Regions from separate parts of the Bradyrhizobium barranii subsp. barranii genome, predicted to be linked through region 2. Evidence: predicted binding sites of a transcription regulator. Region 2 holds the regulator's gene; each other region holds the start of a gene.
What was found. Region 2 encodes LexA, which represses DNA repair genes until DNA is damaged. Its sites were predicted from a motif close to TGTTCNNNNTGTGTTCNG; they were not measured.
Positions count from the first base shown of each region.

Region 1: a site for LexA is predicted at 1,856-1,873, ahead of J4G43_RS13835 (PA0069 family radical SAM protein). Genes of this name have one in related genera too.
Region 3: a site for LexA is predicted at 3,366-3,383, ahead of J4G43_RS28320 (single-stranded DNA-binding protein). Genes of this name have one in related genera too.

Region 1 is NZ_CP086136.1:2,870,665-2,876,082, forward strand. It holds gene J4G43_RS13830 (phosphoketolase family protein) at 1-1,684, opposite strand, end outside; gene J4G43_RS13835 (PA0069 family radical SAM protein) at 1,895-3,058, shown strand; gene J4G43_RS13840 (VOC family protein) at 3,082-3,537, shown strand; gene J4G43_RS13845 (ribonuclease HII) at 3,614-4,384, shown strand; gene J4G43_RS13850 (glycosyltransferase family 39 protein) at 4,484-5,418, shown strand, end outside.
Region 2 is NZ_CP086136.1:6,016,508-6,021,925, reverse strand. It holds gene J4G43_RS29095 (GAF domain-containing protein) at 9-950, opposite strand; gene J4G43_RS29090 (hypothetical protein) at 1,174-1,608, opposite strand; gene J4G43_RS29085 (hypothetical protein) at 1,801-2,031, opposite strand; gene lexA (transcriptional repressor LexA) at 2,239-2,940, opposite strand; gene J4G43_RS29075 (molybdopterin molybdotransferase MoeA) at 3,117-4,328, opposite strand; gene J4G43_RS29070 (hypothetical protein) at 4,560-4,754, opposite strand; gene J4G43_RS29065 (HAD family hydrolase) at 4,910-5,418, opposite strand, start outside.
Region 3 is NZ_CP086136.1:5,855,951-5,861,368, forward strand. It holds gene gyrA (DNA gyrase subunit A) at 1-1,921, opposite strand, end outside; gene J4G43_RS28315 (DUF2306 domain-containing protein) at 2,090-2,488, opposite strand; gene J4G43_RS28320 (single-stranded DNA-binding protein) at 2,691-3,212, opposite strand; gene J4G43_RS28325 (outer membrane protein) at 3,661-4,422, shown strand; gene J4G43_RS28330 (outer membrane protein) at 4,656-5,345, shown strand.

The sequences.
Region 1 (5,418 bases), 3.1 Mb from region 2:
GCGGGAAGTAGATGCGGACGATGTCGGCCTTCTTGTTGGCGACGAGATCGACGAAGCCGGGATCCTGATGGCTGAAGCCGTTATGGTCCTGCCGCCAGACATGCGAGGTCAGGAGATAGTTCAGCGAGGCGATCGGTCGCCGCCAGGGCAGATGTCGCGTCACCTTCAGCCATTTGGCGTGCTGGTTGAACATGGAATCGACGATGTGGATGAAGGCCTCGTAGCAGGAGAACAAGCCGTGCCGTCCCGTGAGCAGATAGCCCTCGAGCCAGCCCTGGCAGAGATGCTCGCTCAAAACCTCCATCACCCGGCCGTCCTGTGCGAGATGCACGTCGTAAGGCTCCGTCGGCTCCATCCAGACCCGTTCCGTCGCCTCGAACACGGCATCGAGCCGGTTTGACGCGGTCTCGTCCGGGCCCATGATGCGGAAGTTGCGCGCCTCGGCGTTGAGGCGGATGACGTCGCGCAGGAATTTGCCGAGCTCGCGCGTTGCTTCGCCGGTGACGCCGCCGGGCTGCGGCACGTCCAACGCAAAACTGCGGAAGTCCGGCAGTTTCAGCTCCTTCTTCAGCAGGCCGCCATTGGCGTGCGGATTGGCGCCCATGCGCCTGTTACCTTCGGGCGCCAGCGCCTGGAGCTCGGGAATGAGCGCGCCGCTGCCGTCGAACAGCTTCTCGGGCTCGTAGCTGCGCATCCAGTTTTCGAGGATTTTCAAGTGCGCCGGGTTCTCGCGACAGCTCGCAACGGGAACCTGATGCGCACGCCAAAAGCCCTCGACCTTCTTGCCGTCGACCTCCTTCGGGCCGGTCCAGCCCTTCGGGCTGCGCAGCACGATCATCGGCCAGCGCGGCCGCTCGACGCTGTTGCGGCCGTCGCGGGCATGCTGCTGGATCGAGCGGATGCTGGCGAGCGCGACGTCTAGCGCGTCCGCCATGGCCTGGTGCATCAATTTGGGATCGTCGCCCTCGACGAACAGCGGCTCGTGGCCGAACCCGCGGAACAGGTCGCGGATCTCCGCGTCGCGCATCCGTCCGAGCACGGTCGGGTTCGCGATCTTGTAGCCGTTGAGGTGCAGGATCGGCAGCACAGCGCCGTCATGGGCGGGATTGAGGAACTTGTTGGAGTGCCAGGACGCCGCGAGCGGGCCGGTTTCCGCCTCGCCATCGCCGACGACGCAGGCGACGATCAGGTCGGGATTGTCGAATGCGGCGCCATAGGCGTGCACCAGCGCGTAGCCGAGTTCGCCGCCTTCGTGGATCGAGCCCGGCGTTTCCGGCGCCGCGTGGCTCGGAATGCCGCCGGGGAAGGAGAACTGCCTGAAAAGTTTTCGCAATCCGTCCGTATCGCGCGCGACGTCAGGATAGATTTCGCTGTAGCTGCCTTCGAGATAGGTGTTGGCCACCATGCCCGGGCCGCCATGGCCGGGACCGCAGATATAGAGCACGCTGACATCGAGCGCGCGGATGACGCGGTTGAGATGGGCGTAGATGAAGTTCAAACCGGGCGTCGTGCCCCAATGGCCGAGCAAACGCGGCTTGATGTGTTCCGGCCGCAACGGCTCGCGCAGCAGCGGATTGTCGAGCAGATAGATTTGCCCGACGGAGAGGTAGTTCGCGGCGCGCCAATAGCGATCGAGCAGATCGAGCTCGCTGCTCCCTGAGGCCGATTGTCGTTGATTTGTCATGTTCCTGCTGACCTTCACCCAGCGATCGACACCAACTTTGTTCCGGTGCGATTGATCCCTGTCCGGCATCGAACAGGATCGCCGCGACCTGTGTGTTGCGTGAGGTCAAGGGACCGCGCCCGAAATTTGGGCGGCTACTTTGCATGGGGTTGTTTTTCAGTTTTTTGTTTGTGTTCTTGATTTGTTCCTTTGGCGTGCTATCTTGGCTTCATGAGTCCAGCATCCTCTCATGCTCTCAAGCACCCGCCGGTCACGGCGCCCTCCGAGCCGGCGGGTGCGGACTCTGATTTTCCCGGACTGGCGGTCGCCATCGACAAGCAGCGCAGGCGAGGGCGGGGCGCGCAGTCCAATGCCAGCGGCCGCTTCGAGGCCGAGGCCCGCGTCGCCTTCGACGACGGCTGGCAGAGCCTGGAGGAGCTGCCGCCGTTCAAGACCGACGTCGGCGTCGACACCTCGCGCAAGGTGATCACCCGCAACGAATCCCCCGATATCGGCTTCGACCGCTCGATCAATCCCTATCGCGGCTGCGAGCACGGCTGCGTCTATTGCTTCGCGCGGCCGACGCACGCCTATCTCGGCCTGTCGCCGGGGCTCGATTTCGAGTCAAAGCTGTTTGCTAAGCCAGATGCGCCGGCGCTGCTCGAGAAGGAGCTGGCCGCGACCGGCTACGAGCCGCGGATGATCGCGATCGGGACCAACACCGATCCGTATCAGCCGATCGAGCGCGAGCGTAAGATCATGCGCGGCATTCTCGAAGTGCTGGAGCGCGCCGGCCATCCCGTCGGCATCGTCACCAAGTCGGCGCTGGTCGTGCGCGACATCGACATTCTCGCGCGGATGGCCAAGCGCAACCTCGCCAAGGTCGCGATCTCGGTCACCTCGCTCGATCCAAAGCTCGCGCGCACTATGGAGCCGCGCGCGGCGACGCCGCCGAAGCGGCTGGAGGCGCTGAAGCAGCTCTCGGAGGCCGGTATTCCGACCACCGTGATGGTCGCGCCCGTGATCCCCGCGCTGAACGATTCCGAGATCGAGCGCATTCTCGATGCCGCCGCCCATGCCGGCGTCAAGGAAGCCTCCTATGTGCTGCTGCGGCTGCCGCTGGAGGTGCGTGATCTCTTCCGCGAATGGCTGATGGCCAATTATCCGGACCGCTACCGCCACGTCTTCACCCTGATCCGCGACATGCGCGGCGGCCGCGACTACGACGCGAAATGGGGCGAGCGGATGAAGGGCACCGGACCGATGGCCTGGACCATCGGCCGCCGCTTCGAGATCGCCTGCGACAGGCTTGGGCTGAACAAGCGGCGCTCCAAGCTGACGACGGATCACTTTGCGAGGCCGAAGCGGAACGGCGATCAGCTCAGCCTGTTCTGATCGGGAAACGGAAGAGGCGTAGCATGAGCCAGGAACTTACCGCGCCGGTGCCGCGGCTCACCGTCATCACACTGGGTGTGAGCGACATTCGTGCCAGCATCGCCTTCTATGACGCGCTCGGCTTCTTGCGTCGGCTGAAGGCGACCGGCGAGGCGGTTGCGTTCTACGATACCGGTGGTCCGGTGCTGGCCCTGTTTCACTGGGACAAACTCGCGGCCGACGCCAAGTTACCGGACAATCCGAGGCCCGCGACCTTCCGCGGCATGACGCTCGCCTGGAACTGCGCCACGCGGGACGAGGTCGATTCGGTTCTGGCCTTCGCCGTCAGCAAGGGCGCCGCGCTGCTGAAAGCGGCGCATGAGACCGATTACGGCGGTTATTCCGGCTATTTCGCCGATCCTGACGGCCATCCCTGGGAAGTCGTGGTCGCGCCGGGCATCGAGGTCGGTGAGGACCGGCGGGTGCATCTGGCCGAGTAGGCGGCTGGTCTGAATAGCGGGAATTGTCCGGGGTTCCCGGTTGCGCCGGCCGGGCCGCTTGCGCACGATCCCGGCCATGATTCGAGATAAGTCCGCCAGGAAGCCAGTCAAAGAGACGCCAAAGAAGGCCGCGTCCGCCAAGGCGAGCTTCGGCCGCGAGCGCGCGCTGATCAAGCGCGGTGTCTGGCCGATCGCGGGTTGCGACGAGGCCGGTCGCGGGCCGCTGGCTGGTCCCGTAGTGGCAGCCGCCGTGATTCTGGATCCCGACCGCATTCCCCGCGGCATCGACGATTCCAAGCGCCTGACGGCCGAGGAGCGGGAAAGGCTGTTCGACAAGATCTGTGCCACCGCGCAGGTCTCGGTCGCCGTCGCCTCGCGCTCCCGAATCGACCGCGACAACATCCTGCGTGCTTCGCTGTGGGCGCTGAAGCGCGCTGTGGTGGCGCTGCCCGACGCGCCGCGTCATGTGTTTGTCGACGGCCGCGATCGGCTCGACACCGCCTGCGACTGCGAGGCCGTGATCGGCGGCGACGGCATCGTCCTGTCGATCGCCGCAGCCTCGATCATCGCCAAGGTGACGCGCGACCGGCTGATGTGCGCGCTGGCGCAGGACTGCCCCGGCTACGGTTTCGAGCAGCACAAGGGCTACGCCGTTCCCGAGCACCTCGACGCGCTCGACCGCCTCGGTCCCACCATCCACCACCGCAGCTTCTTCGCCCCCGTCGCCGCGGCGCGGGCCAAGCACATGCCCTGGACCGTCGAGCCGGTGCGGGACCTGTTCGCGGTGACCGAGATGGACGCGCAGGTGGAAGCAAGCATTGAAATTGATGCGTCAGCGGGCCTGTAGGGCAGACGGTCGTTGCCACAACGCGCAGCGCCCTTTATCAAAACAGATGTAAGCGAATAGGGCCGGCTGGACGGGTTGGCTGCATCTTTCGGACGTTGCATGCGGTTTACCTCCCTGGTCATCGAGCTCATTCGCGCCCGGCCGCGGCTGATCGTGTGGATCGCCGTGCTGCTCCAGGCCGCGATGTGGCTGTTTGTGGCGCTTGTGTTCTATCGCAGCCCGCCCGGCACGCTCGCGACCCTGCTCGCCTTCGGGCGCGAGTACCAGGTCGGTACCGATCTGGGCCCGCCCTTGCCGGTCTGGCTCGCCGACATCGCCTACCGCGCCGCGGGCGGCCACGTGTTCGGCGTCTATGTCCTCGCCCAGCTCTGCGAGGTCGCGACCTTCATCGCGCTCTATCATCTCTCCCGCGCCGTGGTCGGCTCACAGCAGGCGGTGCTCGCCCTGCTGCTGACCATGACGGTGCTGGCCTTCTCCTCGCCGGCGCTGGACTTTGGCCCGCTGGTGCTGGCGCGGCCGCTCTGGGCGCTGCTGCTGTTGCATTCCTGGCAGATCATCGGCCAGCGCCGCGGCAATGCCTGGTTCGCCTGGTCGATCGAGGCGGGCCTCTTGCTGCTGACGACGCCCGCGGCGATCTTCCTTCTCCTCCTGCTCGTCGTCTTCGCGATCTCGACCGCCGGCGGACGCCGGACGCTACGCGCGCTCGATCCGCTGTTCGCGCTGATCGTCGTCGCCGTGCTGGCGCTGCCCTATGCGGTCTGGCTGATGCGCGCCGAGACGCTTGTCATGCCGACCCTGCCTGAAGTCGCCGCGCTGAACGCCCGCGCGCTGCACACGGCCTGGCTGCTCGGCGGGCTCGTGCTTGGTGCGGCGGCGATCCCGGCGCTGACCTTTCTCAATAGCGGCCTGTTCGTCGCCAAGGGTGAGGAAGCGCCGATCATCTACCGGCCGCCGGTCGAGCCGCTCGCGCACAACTTCGTCTATTTCTTCGCTCTGGCGCCTGCGCTCGGCGCGGTCCTGATCTCCGGCGTGCT
Region 2 (5,418 bases):
CGGACGGGTTACAGATACCAGGCCAGCACGGCGTCGAGCCTGGCATTGCCGATCACCGGCAGGACGACCATCTGGCTCAGTCCAGAGGCGCTGGCCTGCGAGGCCGCGACCGAGCCGTCACGCGCGAGATCGTCGTTGAGCGCGGGCATGCCGGTGGCCCAGGCCCCGCCGATGCTGCCTTCGCCTTTGGCGATGGATTTCGTCGCATAGAGCGCGGCGAGGTCGGTCTGCGCGCTGCAATCGCCGGCGCGGAAGACCAGCGCCGAACGGGCCTCGTCCGGGACCCAGATCTCGAAGCGTCGCGCAATCGGGGTCGCCTGCGCGGAGAGAAATGTCAGCACCCAGGTCTGATCGGTGCCGGCCCGGTAGGGAACGCCGACGCCGAGATTGATTCCGACCTTGGCGGCGTCCTCCCAGCGCAAAAAACTCCTGGCATCGTGCAGGTCCTTGATGATCAGCGGCAGGCCGGCTTTCCAGATGCGGCCGGGCAGGCCGAAGCCACGCGGAAATCTGGTGTGGCGGGAGTTGAATTCGAACATGTCGGCGGTGCCGTAATAGCCGTCGACGAGCCCCATCTCGTGGGAGGTTTCGGCATCGTTGTGCCAGAGCTCGATCGCGCCGACATGGGCCTCGTCGTCGCCGCAGAACAGCACCATGACGGCTTGCAGGAATTCGCCTGAAAACACCGGCACCGCCACGCCGCAGGTCAGCCCGGCGGCGATGGCCTGATCGGTCCGCTTGAAATAGGAATCGGTGAATCTGGTGAGGATCACGGGGTGGCCGCTGGCCCAGGCCTTGCCGGGAAGCCCCTCGTCATATCCGAAGTGCAGATCCTCGCTCACGTCCCTAAACGCGGACAACCCTTCGCCGTAGAGGCCGCCGCCGAATTCCAGCCGCATGCGCGTGCGGTCAGGCACCCAGAGTTCAACGACGCGAATGAAGGTCTTCATCGAACGTGCCCGCCGTCTCAAGCCGCACCAAGCATCGGCCATTTGGCTGCGGAACGGACGTTCAAAATTCAGGCAGGACAGCGCAAACTTCGTGCGGTGGGAGACGCCACGGCTTGGTCCGCCCGATGGAGTTTCGCGGGACACAAACGACACCATCTCGCCGGCCTCGGCCGGCGATGGCGATTTCAATCCTGGCCCGACCTGCCGGCCGGGAATGGCTGCATCAGCCGATCGGCAGGCGGGTGATGGTTGTCCGGCTGTCGGTGATGGTCTGCGGCTTGTGCTCGCGCTCGCCGAGCGGCTGGGTCACCGGTAGCTGCAGCACGGTCGCACGCTGGCCTTCGACCAGCTGCGTCACCAGCACGGATTTGCCGTCGGGGAATTCGATCGCATCATGATGACGATCGGGAATGTGCGGATCGATCTTGCCGAACTTGCCGACGCGCGAATTGACGGTGCGCGTCCAGATCCAGCGATTGTCGTAGCGGACGTTGTCGGCGAAGGCGAGCTCCGTCCCCGGGAGCAGGCAGACCGCGACGGTCGGATCGGCCGCGGAGGCAAAGCCGCGCGTCGAGGTGCCGCGGAAGGTTGTCGTGACGATCGTCTCGCCGACTTCGGCGGGACGCGACGCGACGGCATGCAGGCTGTAGTCACACATCGGGTGCTCCTCATGCAGGGATAGCGACCCACGTCTCTTAATCGAGGCGCAGGCCTCTATCAGAGTGGAAATACCAAACGTTCTGCCGGGTTGTAGGCAAATCTACGGCTCGCCGCCGCAGGCCGCAATCACATTAACTTTCCCGAATCTGCCAGGAACAAAGCCCGCCCCTTTGCATTCTGCAGGCGCGTGTCAGCGCCCCGCAGGCGCCGACCAGCCGGAATATTGCCAGCCCGGCCGCGACGGTTGGTCGACGGCGTCGAGGGCCTTGCGGACTTGCTCGCTTACGGCGGTGTCCTTGCGGACATGGGGCCGCGATTGCGCGGCCAAGGCTTGCGTGGCCAAGGCTTGTACGTCCAAGGCTTGCGACGCTGATGCTGCGATCAGCGCCACAGCAATTGTGCTCAGAACGATCCGGCGCATGACTTCTCCTCGAACCTGAAGGCCGCGAAGCAGGGCTGCTTCGTGCGGCGTGCCGAGGATTTACCGCTGGAGGAGGGGCCGGATAATCTGCGCGAAACCAGAAAGACTATCCAGCGGAAGCGGACAATCGTCCGCTCCAATCTCGGATCGGCGATGCCGATCGAAAGCGCGCGGGGCGCCAAATAACCGATACCGGCACGTCCGGTATCAATACTTCCGGTACAGCCCGATCAGCTTGCCCTGGATCTTCACCCGGTTGGGCGGCAGAATGCGGACCTCATAGGCCGCATTGGCGGGCTCGAGCGCGATCGAGGCGCCGCGGCGGCGGAAGCGCTTCAGCGTCGCTTCCTCGTCGTCGATCAGCGCCACCACGATATCGCCGGTATCGGCGCTCTCGTTGCGCTGGATCAGCGCCATGTCGCCGTCGAGAATGCCGGCCTCGACCATGGAATCGCCACGCACTTCGAGCGCGTAATGTTCGCCCGAGCCGAGCATGTCAGGCGGTACGCTGATGGTGTGGCTGCGGGTCTGCAAGGCCTCGATCGGCGTACCGGCCGCGATGCGGCCCATCACGGGGACCGCGACGGGGCGCTCGCCCTCGTCCGCCGGCGGGCTCGAAGTCGTGCGGACCTTGCCGAGATTGCCTTCGATGACGCTCGGCGTGAAGCCGCGGCGGCTGCCGGCAGCGGCCTGAAGCTCGGGCAGCTTGATCACCTCGATGGCGCGGGCCCGGTTGGGCAGGCGCCGGATGAAGCCGCGCTCCTCGAGCGCAGTGATCAGGCGATGGATGCCCGATTTCGAGCGCAGGTCGAGCGCGTCCTTCATCTCATCGAAGGAGGGCGGCACGCCGCTTTCCTTCAGCCGTTCGCTGATGAACCGCAGGAGCTCGTATTGTTTGCGCGTTAACATCTCGACCAAAATCCCCCGGTTGATGTCGTTCGATTCCGAGACGCTGAATTCAGCAGTAAGCCGCTACATTCTCGAAACAAATCATGAACGGACACTATATGTTCGATACATGTTCCGCAACTGCTTAATTTACCGTGAACGCGACAAAGTTCGCGGAACGCACGCGAACGAAGCGCTCAGACGGGCAGCCGCAAGACCTCGCAAGGCGTGCCGGCTTCGGCCTTCGACGCGAATGGCGCGCGCACGAGAAGTGCCTGTGCCGCAGCGAGATTCGCAAGCAGCGAGGAATCCTGGTGATTGACCGGAAGGGCGACGAGCGTGCCGTCATCGCGCAGCTCGAGGCGTGCGCGCAGGTAATCCTCGCGCTGGTCGTTGGCGCCGACATCGCGGCCGAGCACCGCGCGTTCGCGGCGGTGATGAATCATCGAACGGCCCGAAAGCGCGCGAATCAACGGCACCATGAACAGGAAGCCGCAAACGTAGGATGACACGGGATTGCCGGGCAGGCCGATCACGCGCATCGCGCCGAGCCGCCCGTTCATCATCGGCTTGCCCGGCCGCATCGCGATCTTCCAGAACGCCATCGAGATACCTTCGTCGCTCAGCGCCTGCTGGACCAGATCGTGGTCCCCGACCGACGCGCCGCCGGTCGTGATCAGGATGTCGGCGCCGCTCTCCCGCGCGCGGCCGATGCCGGCCGTGGTGGCCTCCAGCGTATCGGCGGCAACGCCGAGGTCGATGGTATCGGCGCCCTCGCTACGGGCGAGCGCGTGCAGGGCGTAGCCGTTGGAATAGACGATCTGGCCGTGGCCCGGCGTCGTACCCGGCATCACCAGCTCGTCGCCGGTCGCGAGGATCGCGACCTTCGGGCGTCGCCGGACTGGCAATTGCGGGTAATTCATGCCGGCGGCGAGCGCGAGGTCGCGCTCGGTGAGCCGGGCTCCCTTGCGCAGCAGCACGTCGCCTTCCGAGAAGTCGACGCCGGCGGGGCGGATGTGCCGCCCCGTTACGGCGGCTTCCTTGATGGTGATGCGCTTGCCGTCCGCGATCGTGTCCTCCTGGATCACGACCGCATCAGCGCCATCGGGAACGACACCGCCGGTGAAGATACGCACGGCCTCGCCGGCGCCGATCGATCCCGCAAACGGGCGGCCCGCCGCGACCTCGCCGATCAGGGTGAGCTGGGATTCGATCTTCGCCGCATCGACCGCGCGCACCGCATAGCCGTCCATTGCCGACATCGCCTGCGGCGGCTGCGTGCGCCGCGCGGCGACGTCGCGCGCGAGCACGCGGTGGAAGGCTGCGTCGAGCGCGATCATCTCTTCAGGCAGCGGCTCTGCGCCCGCCAGCACCGCAGCGAGCGCGTCGGAAACCGGCATCAGGGCCACGGGTGAAAACTCCTGCTGGGCCCGTTCGGGCAAATCGGCGGCGAGAGTTCTAGCCGAGTGCAGGCGCAGAGGCAAAACAGTGGCCGCGCAGGATGATTTATCCTGCGTCATCCGCTCTGCGATGAAGGGTGAGCATCAAGTCCGCCGCGGCATGATCCAGAAGGCGAGACAGACCGGTACGAGGATGGCCATGGCGAGGACGAGAAAGACGAGAGCCACGGCCAGCATCGGTCAGCTCCCCGGCTGCTTGTACGGACTGACGTCCGGCGCTGCGGGGCCCTGATCCCTGTCAGGCAGCGGGTCGGCCTGGGATTTCAGGTCGGCGGCCTTGCTGATCAGCTTGGCGGAAAGCTCAGAATCCGATGTGGTCCTGGCGAATTTCATCAGCAGAGAGGCCTGCTTGGTGAGGTAGGTTTTGCCCAACACGACGATAAGCCCGATGTAGAATTCCCAACGGACTCATGAGTCCTGAGAGGGGCAATCGTTCCGGGAACTCCGTATAAAAATGCACAAAGGGTTTTGGTTCCTCGCCCCCAGGCAAAATAGTTCCATTCGCGGCCCGTCGGCTTGCCGGCCAGAGATCAGATTCCGAGCGCCTTGAGGGCGTTCCCGACGTCGCGGGGCGAGGTCACGTGGACCGTGGTCAGGCCGCGCGACCGCGCTCCTTCGATGTTCTCGGCAAGATCGTCGAAGAACACGATACGGTTCGCGGGCACGCCGATCGCCGCCACGACATGGTCGAAGGCCTCCACATCGGGTTTGCGCAGGCCGATGCTGGACGACAGATACAGCTCGCGGAAATGGCCGAGCAGGGCGGCATATTCCTTCGAGAAGTGGTCCACATGCGGCCGGTTGGTGTTGGAGAAGGCGTAGAGCGGCAACTGCTTGGCCGCACGCGGCAGCAGCTCGGCGATATCGGGCATCTCGCCGGCGAAGATCGCGTTCCAGCCCTCCAGGAACTGCGCGTCCGAGATGCCGATCCCGAGCGAGACGCGCAGCGAGTCAAAATAGGCCTCGTCGCTGATCTTGCCGACCTCGTGCAGCCGATAGGCTTCGCTGTCCCGTACATAGCGCGCGACGATGGCTTCCG
Region 3 (5,418 bases), 160 kb from region 2:
CCTCCGGCAGCGGCATGATGGTGGTGATGCGCTCGCCCTGCTCCAGCGGCAGGATGTTGATCAGCGCCTTGCCGCGCGCGTTCGGCGCGGCCATCGGCAGGCGCCACACCTTCTCCTTGTAGACCTGGCCGCGCGACGAGAAGAACAGCACCGGTGTGTGCGTCGACGCCACGAACAGGCGGCTGACGAAATCCTCGTCGCGGGTCTGCATGCCGGCGCGGCCCTTGCCGCCGCGGCGCTGCGCCCGGTAGGCCGACAGCGGCACGCGCTTGACGTAGCCGGCGTGGGAGACGGTGACGACCATATCCTCGCGCTGGATCAGGTCCTCGTCCTCGACCTCGCCCTCCTGCTCGATGATCACGGTGCGGCGCGGGGTCGCGAACTCGGCCTTCACCTCGGCGAGCTCGGTCTTGATGATGCCCAGCACGCGGGCGCGCGAGCGCAGGATGTCGAGATAGTCGGCGATCTCGCCGGCGAGCTTGTCGAGCTCGTCGCGGATTTCGTCGCGGCCGAGTGCGGTGAGGCGCTGAAGGCGCAGGTCGAGAATGGCCCTCGCCTGTTCCATCGACAGCCGGATCGTGCCGTCCTCGCTAATGCGGTGGCGCGGATCGTCGATCAGCGTCAGCATGTCCTCGACGTCCCGTGCCGGCCAGTCGCGCGCCATCAGGGTGTCGCGGGCAGTGGTCGGGTCGGGCGAGGTCCGGATGACGCGGATCATCTCGTCGATATTGGCGACCGCGATCGCCAGACCAACCAGGATGTGGGCGCGATCGCGCGCCTTGGCGAGCAGGAACTTGGTGCGACGCGTGACGACCCGCTCGCGGAAGTCGACGAAGATCGCCAGCAGGTCCTTCAGATGCATGATCCGCGGACGGCCGCTGTCGAGCGCCACCATGTTGACGCCGAAGCTCGTCTGCAGCGGCGTGAATCGGTACAGCTGATTCAGCACCACATCCGGCACGGCGTCGCGCTTCAATTCGATGACGACGCGGTAGCCGTCGCGGTCGGATTCATCGCGCAGGTCGCCGATGCCCTCGATCTTCTTTTCCTTGACCAGCTCGGCGATGCGCTCGACCATCGTCGCCTTGTTCACCTGGTAGGGAATCTCGGTGATGATGATCGCCTCGCGCTCCTTGCGGATGGTCTCGATGGCGACCTTGCCGCGCATGACGATCGAGCCGCGGCCGAGGTGGTAGGCGGCGCGGATGCCCGCGCGTCCGAGAATGACGCCGCCGGTCGGGAAATCCGGTCCCGGAACGATGTTGATGAGTTCCTCGATGGTGAGCGCAGGATTGTCGATCAACGCGACGCAGGCGTCGATGACCTCGCCGAGATTGTGCGGCGGGATGTTGGTCGCCATGCCGACCGCGATGCCGCCCGCCCCGTTGACGAGGAGGTTCGGGAACTTGGCCGGCAGGACCGACGGCTCGGTTTCGTTGTTGTCGTAGTTCGGCTGGAAGTCGACGGTGTCCTTGTCGATGTCGGCCAGCAGAGCCAACGCCACCTTCGTCAGTCGCGCTTCGGTGTACCGATAGGCGGCCGGGGGATCGCCGTCGACCGAGCCGAAATTGCCCTGGCCGTCGATGAGCGGCACGCGCATCGAGAAGTCCTGCGCCATCCGGACCATGGCGTCGTAGATCGACTGGTCGCCATGCGGATGATATTTACCGATGACGTCACCGACCACGCGCGCCGACTTGACGTACTTCTTGTCGGGCGTGTGCCCCTGCTCGTTCATCGAGTAGAGGATGCGACGATGAACCGGCTTCAACCCGTCGCGCGCATCGGGCAGCGCACGCGCCACGATCACGCTCATCGCGTAATCGAGGTAGGACTTCTTCATCTCCTCGTAGATGGAAACGGGACGAATGTCCGAGGGTTGCGCCGGCTGGTCGCCGGGCTTGTTGTCGTCGTCAGCCAAGGGGAAATCCGGTGAGATTTTATCTGGGAATCATATAGCGCATCGCCCCCCTGATAACCACCCTTGCGAGGTCTGGGGAAGCGGTTTTTCCGACTGTTTTTCCAGAGACTTACGAGCTCAGCACCACCGCATCGAGCGAGGCCGGAATGTGCCGCCTGGAACCACGTCCTAGGCTCCGAAAATCACCCGGTGCATGATGCGGCCGGGCACCAGCGTGAACAGCCCGGCAATCACGAGCGCGCCGATGAACGTCATGATCATGATACGCCGGTGATCGGCGACCCGATGGGTATGCGCCCGCCACACCGCGAGCGGCAGCATCACCAGCGTGAAGATCGACAGGAGATGGATCGGGCTGAACGGCCCGACCAGACGGATCTGGTGGATCCAGAACGACGAGGCCGCCACCACCGCCATCAGCGCCACCCAGATCCAGCCGATCGTCCGGTGCGGCAGCGTGCCCTTGGGGGCGGCAAACTGAACGAGGCCGAGCACGAAGGCGGCCATGGCGGCAAAGGCATGCAGCGGGATCGCCGGAGCAGCCTCAAGCAGTGGCGCAACGCTCATGCAGGGCTCTCTCCGGTCGACGGCCAACCCATGTGAACAGGATTAACATCAAGTTAATACCATTCACATCACGCCTCGTCAAAGGCTTGAGGCAGCACATGAGGCAAGCCCGCAAAAACCGAGCTTTGCCCGTCAATTGGTAAGGAATCCTGTCGTTCTAGGCGAGCAAGGTGACATCAGGGGCGAAGCGCCCCCGCCCGCCTCAGAACGGGATATCGTCGTCCATGTCGCTGTTGCGGCCACCACCACCACCGCCGCCGCCGCCGCCGGCGCCGCCGGCGGCAACGGCACGGCGCGGCGCGCTGCTGACGGGACCGGAGGAGCCGAAATCGCCGCCCGGCTCGTCGCCGAAGCTGCCGCCTCCACCGCCGCCGCGGCCGTCGAGCATCGTCAGGGTCGAGTTGAAGCCCTGGAGCACGACCTCGGTGGAGTACTTCTCGGCGCCGCTCTGGTCGGTCCATTTGCGGGTCTGGAGCGCGCCCTCGATGTAAACCTTCGCGCCCTTCTTCAGGTACTGCTCGGCGACCTTGCAGAGCCCTTCATTGAAGATCACGACGCGATGCCACTCGGTCTTTTCCTTGCGCTCGCCGCTATTCTTGTCGCGCCAGGTCTCTGAGGTGGCGATGCTCAAATTCGCGATCGGCCGCCCGTCCTGGGTGCGGCGGATTTCGGGATCCTTGCCGAGATTTCCAACCAGAATGACCTTGTTGACGCTTCCCGCCATCGCCGCTCTCCACTCCGAATGCCACTGAATTTTAGAAGGCCCGGGACGCGCCCGCGTCCTCTGCAACCTGTTGACGCGACCCTATACGCTTGCGCGGACGGATCGGCCCGTCACCCCTCCACTTATCCCCATATATAGCACCCCTGGCGGGTTCGTTCCAGATTTGTTCTTACGACACCCCTCACCTTGTTGCGTTGGCAAGACGACACCGCGCTGCACAAAGACGGCCTGCGCCAAATGGAATTTCCCCGAATTCCTGAGGACGGCGAAACAGCTTAACATTCATCAAGTTAGAAGCAGTTCAGATGCCGCCCGACTGTTGCATTCCGGAGACGGACTCCGCCTCCCGCCTAAGCTACGCTTGCCGCGGAATTAGATTCTTAAGGCGTCGCGCCTGATCAGCCGCTTCGGGGACTTCGAAAAGCGGTCAGAAACTGGGGGGACTGCAATGAATAAGATTTTGATTGGTACTATTGGTGCAATCGCGTTGGGGCTGTCGGCTCCCGCAAGCGCGGCAGATCTCGCTGCGCGTCCCTACACCAAGGCTCCGGCACCGATGATCGCGACCATCTACGACTGGAGCGGCTTCTACATCGGTATCAACGGCGGCGGCGGCACCAGCCACAAGTGCTGGGACGTCGATATCGGCGGTGGCGTTCTCGTAGGCGAAGGCTGCCACAACGCGACCGGCGGCACGGTCGGCGGCCAGGTCGGCTACCGCTGGCAGTCAGCCAACTGGGTGTTCGGCTTCGAAGGCCAGGGCAACTGGGCCGATTTCTCGGGTGACAACATCAGTGCGATCAGCGGCCTGCGCGATCGTTCGAAGATCAACGCCTTCGGCCTGATTACCGGTCAGGTCGGTTACGCCTGGAACAACGTCCTGGTCTACGTGAAGGGCGGCGGCGCCGTCGTCAGCGATCGCTACCGCAGCTTCGACGTCGCCAGCGGCCTCGAGTTCGACCGGGCCAACGAGACCCGTTGGGGCGGCACCGTGGGTGCGGGCGTCGAGTTCGGATTCGCCCCGAACTGGACCGTGGGCTTCGAGTACGACCACATCTTCCTCGGCAACCGCACCATCGGCTTCACCGGATCCGGCAATTTCGCCCCGCTCGGCGTTGCCACACGCTCCGATCGCATCAGCCAGGACGTCGATATCGGCCTCGTCCGCGTGAACTATCGCTGGGGCGGCCCGATGATCGCAAGATACTGACATCCCTCTGAAATCGCTTGGAGATCAAAGGCCGGCCTCGCGCCGGCCTTTTTGCGTGGGCAACGGGAATTATAGGTCAGTCACCGTTACGTTTTGCGATTATTGTGGCTTTTGGGAGACACAACTTGCGGCTTTGCTCGTGTAAGCACGACATCAGTTGGACCACGGCGTCCGATGTCCTTCCGAACGCACGGAAGGCAAAAACAGAAACCGGGACTGGGATTAGTTTGAAAATGAAGAAGGTTTTGTTGGCTTCGGCCTGTTTGTTCGCTCTCGCTGCTCCGGCTTCGGCCGCTGATCTCGCGGCGCGCCCCTACACCAAGGCTCCGGTGGCGGTGGCCTCGGTCTACAACTGGACCGGCTTCTACCTCGGTATCGTCGGCGGCGGCGCCTGGGAAAACGGTTCCGGCGACCCGAAGATGAATGGTGGCTTCGTCGGCGGCACCGCCGGCTACAACTGGCAGACCGGCAACGTCGTGTTCGGCGTCGAGGCTGATGGTTCCTGGGCTGACGTCAGCGCTTCGGCGACCGGCGCCACTGTTGTTCCCGGATTCGGCGTTGTGACCGCAACGGCGAGCTCGAAGACCGATGCCATGGGCACCGTGCGCGGCCGTATCGGCTACGCCGTCAATCAGGTCCTGTTCTACGGCACCGGCGGCTACGCCTGGATCGACAACAAGATCACCCTCTCCGCTCTCGGCCTGACCGCATCGGACAGCAAGTGGCACTCCGGCTGGACCGTCGGCGCGGGCGTCGAGGCGTTCTTCGCTCCGCAGTGGTCGGTCAAGGGCGAGTACCTCTATCGCAGCCTCGGCGGCGAGACCTACTTCTCGGGCGCCCTGCCCACCGGCACGCTCAACTTCCACACCGTGCAGGTCGGCGTGAACTATCACTTCGGGGGCCCGGTGGTCGCGAAGTACTGAGCTTCGCTTCCAACGCACCGCGTTACGAAAGGCCGGCCTTGCGCCGGCCTTTTTGTTTTCGCGCGTCCAGATC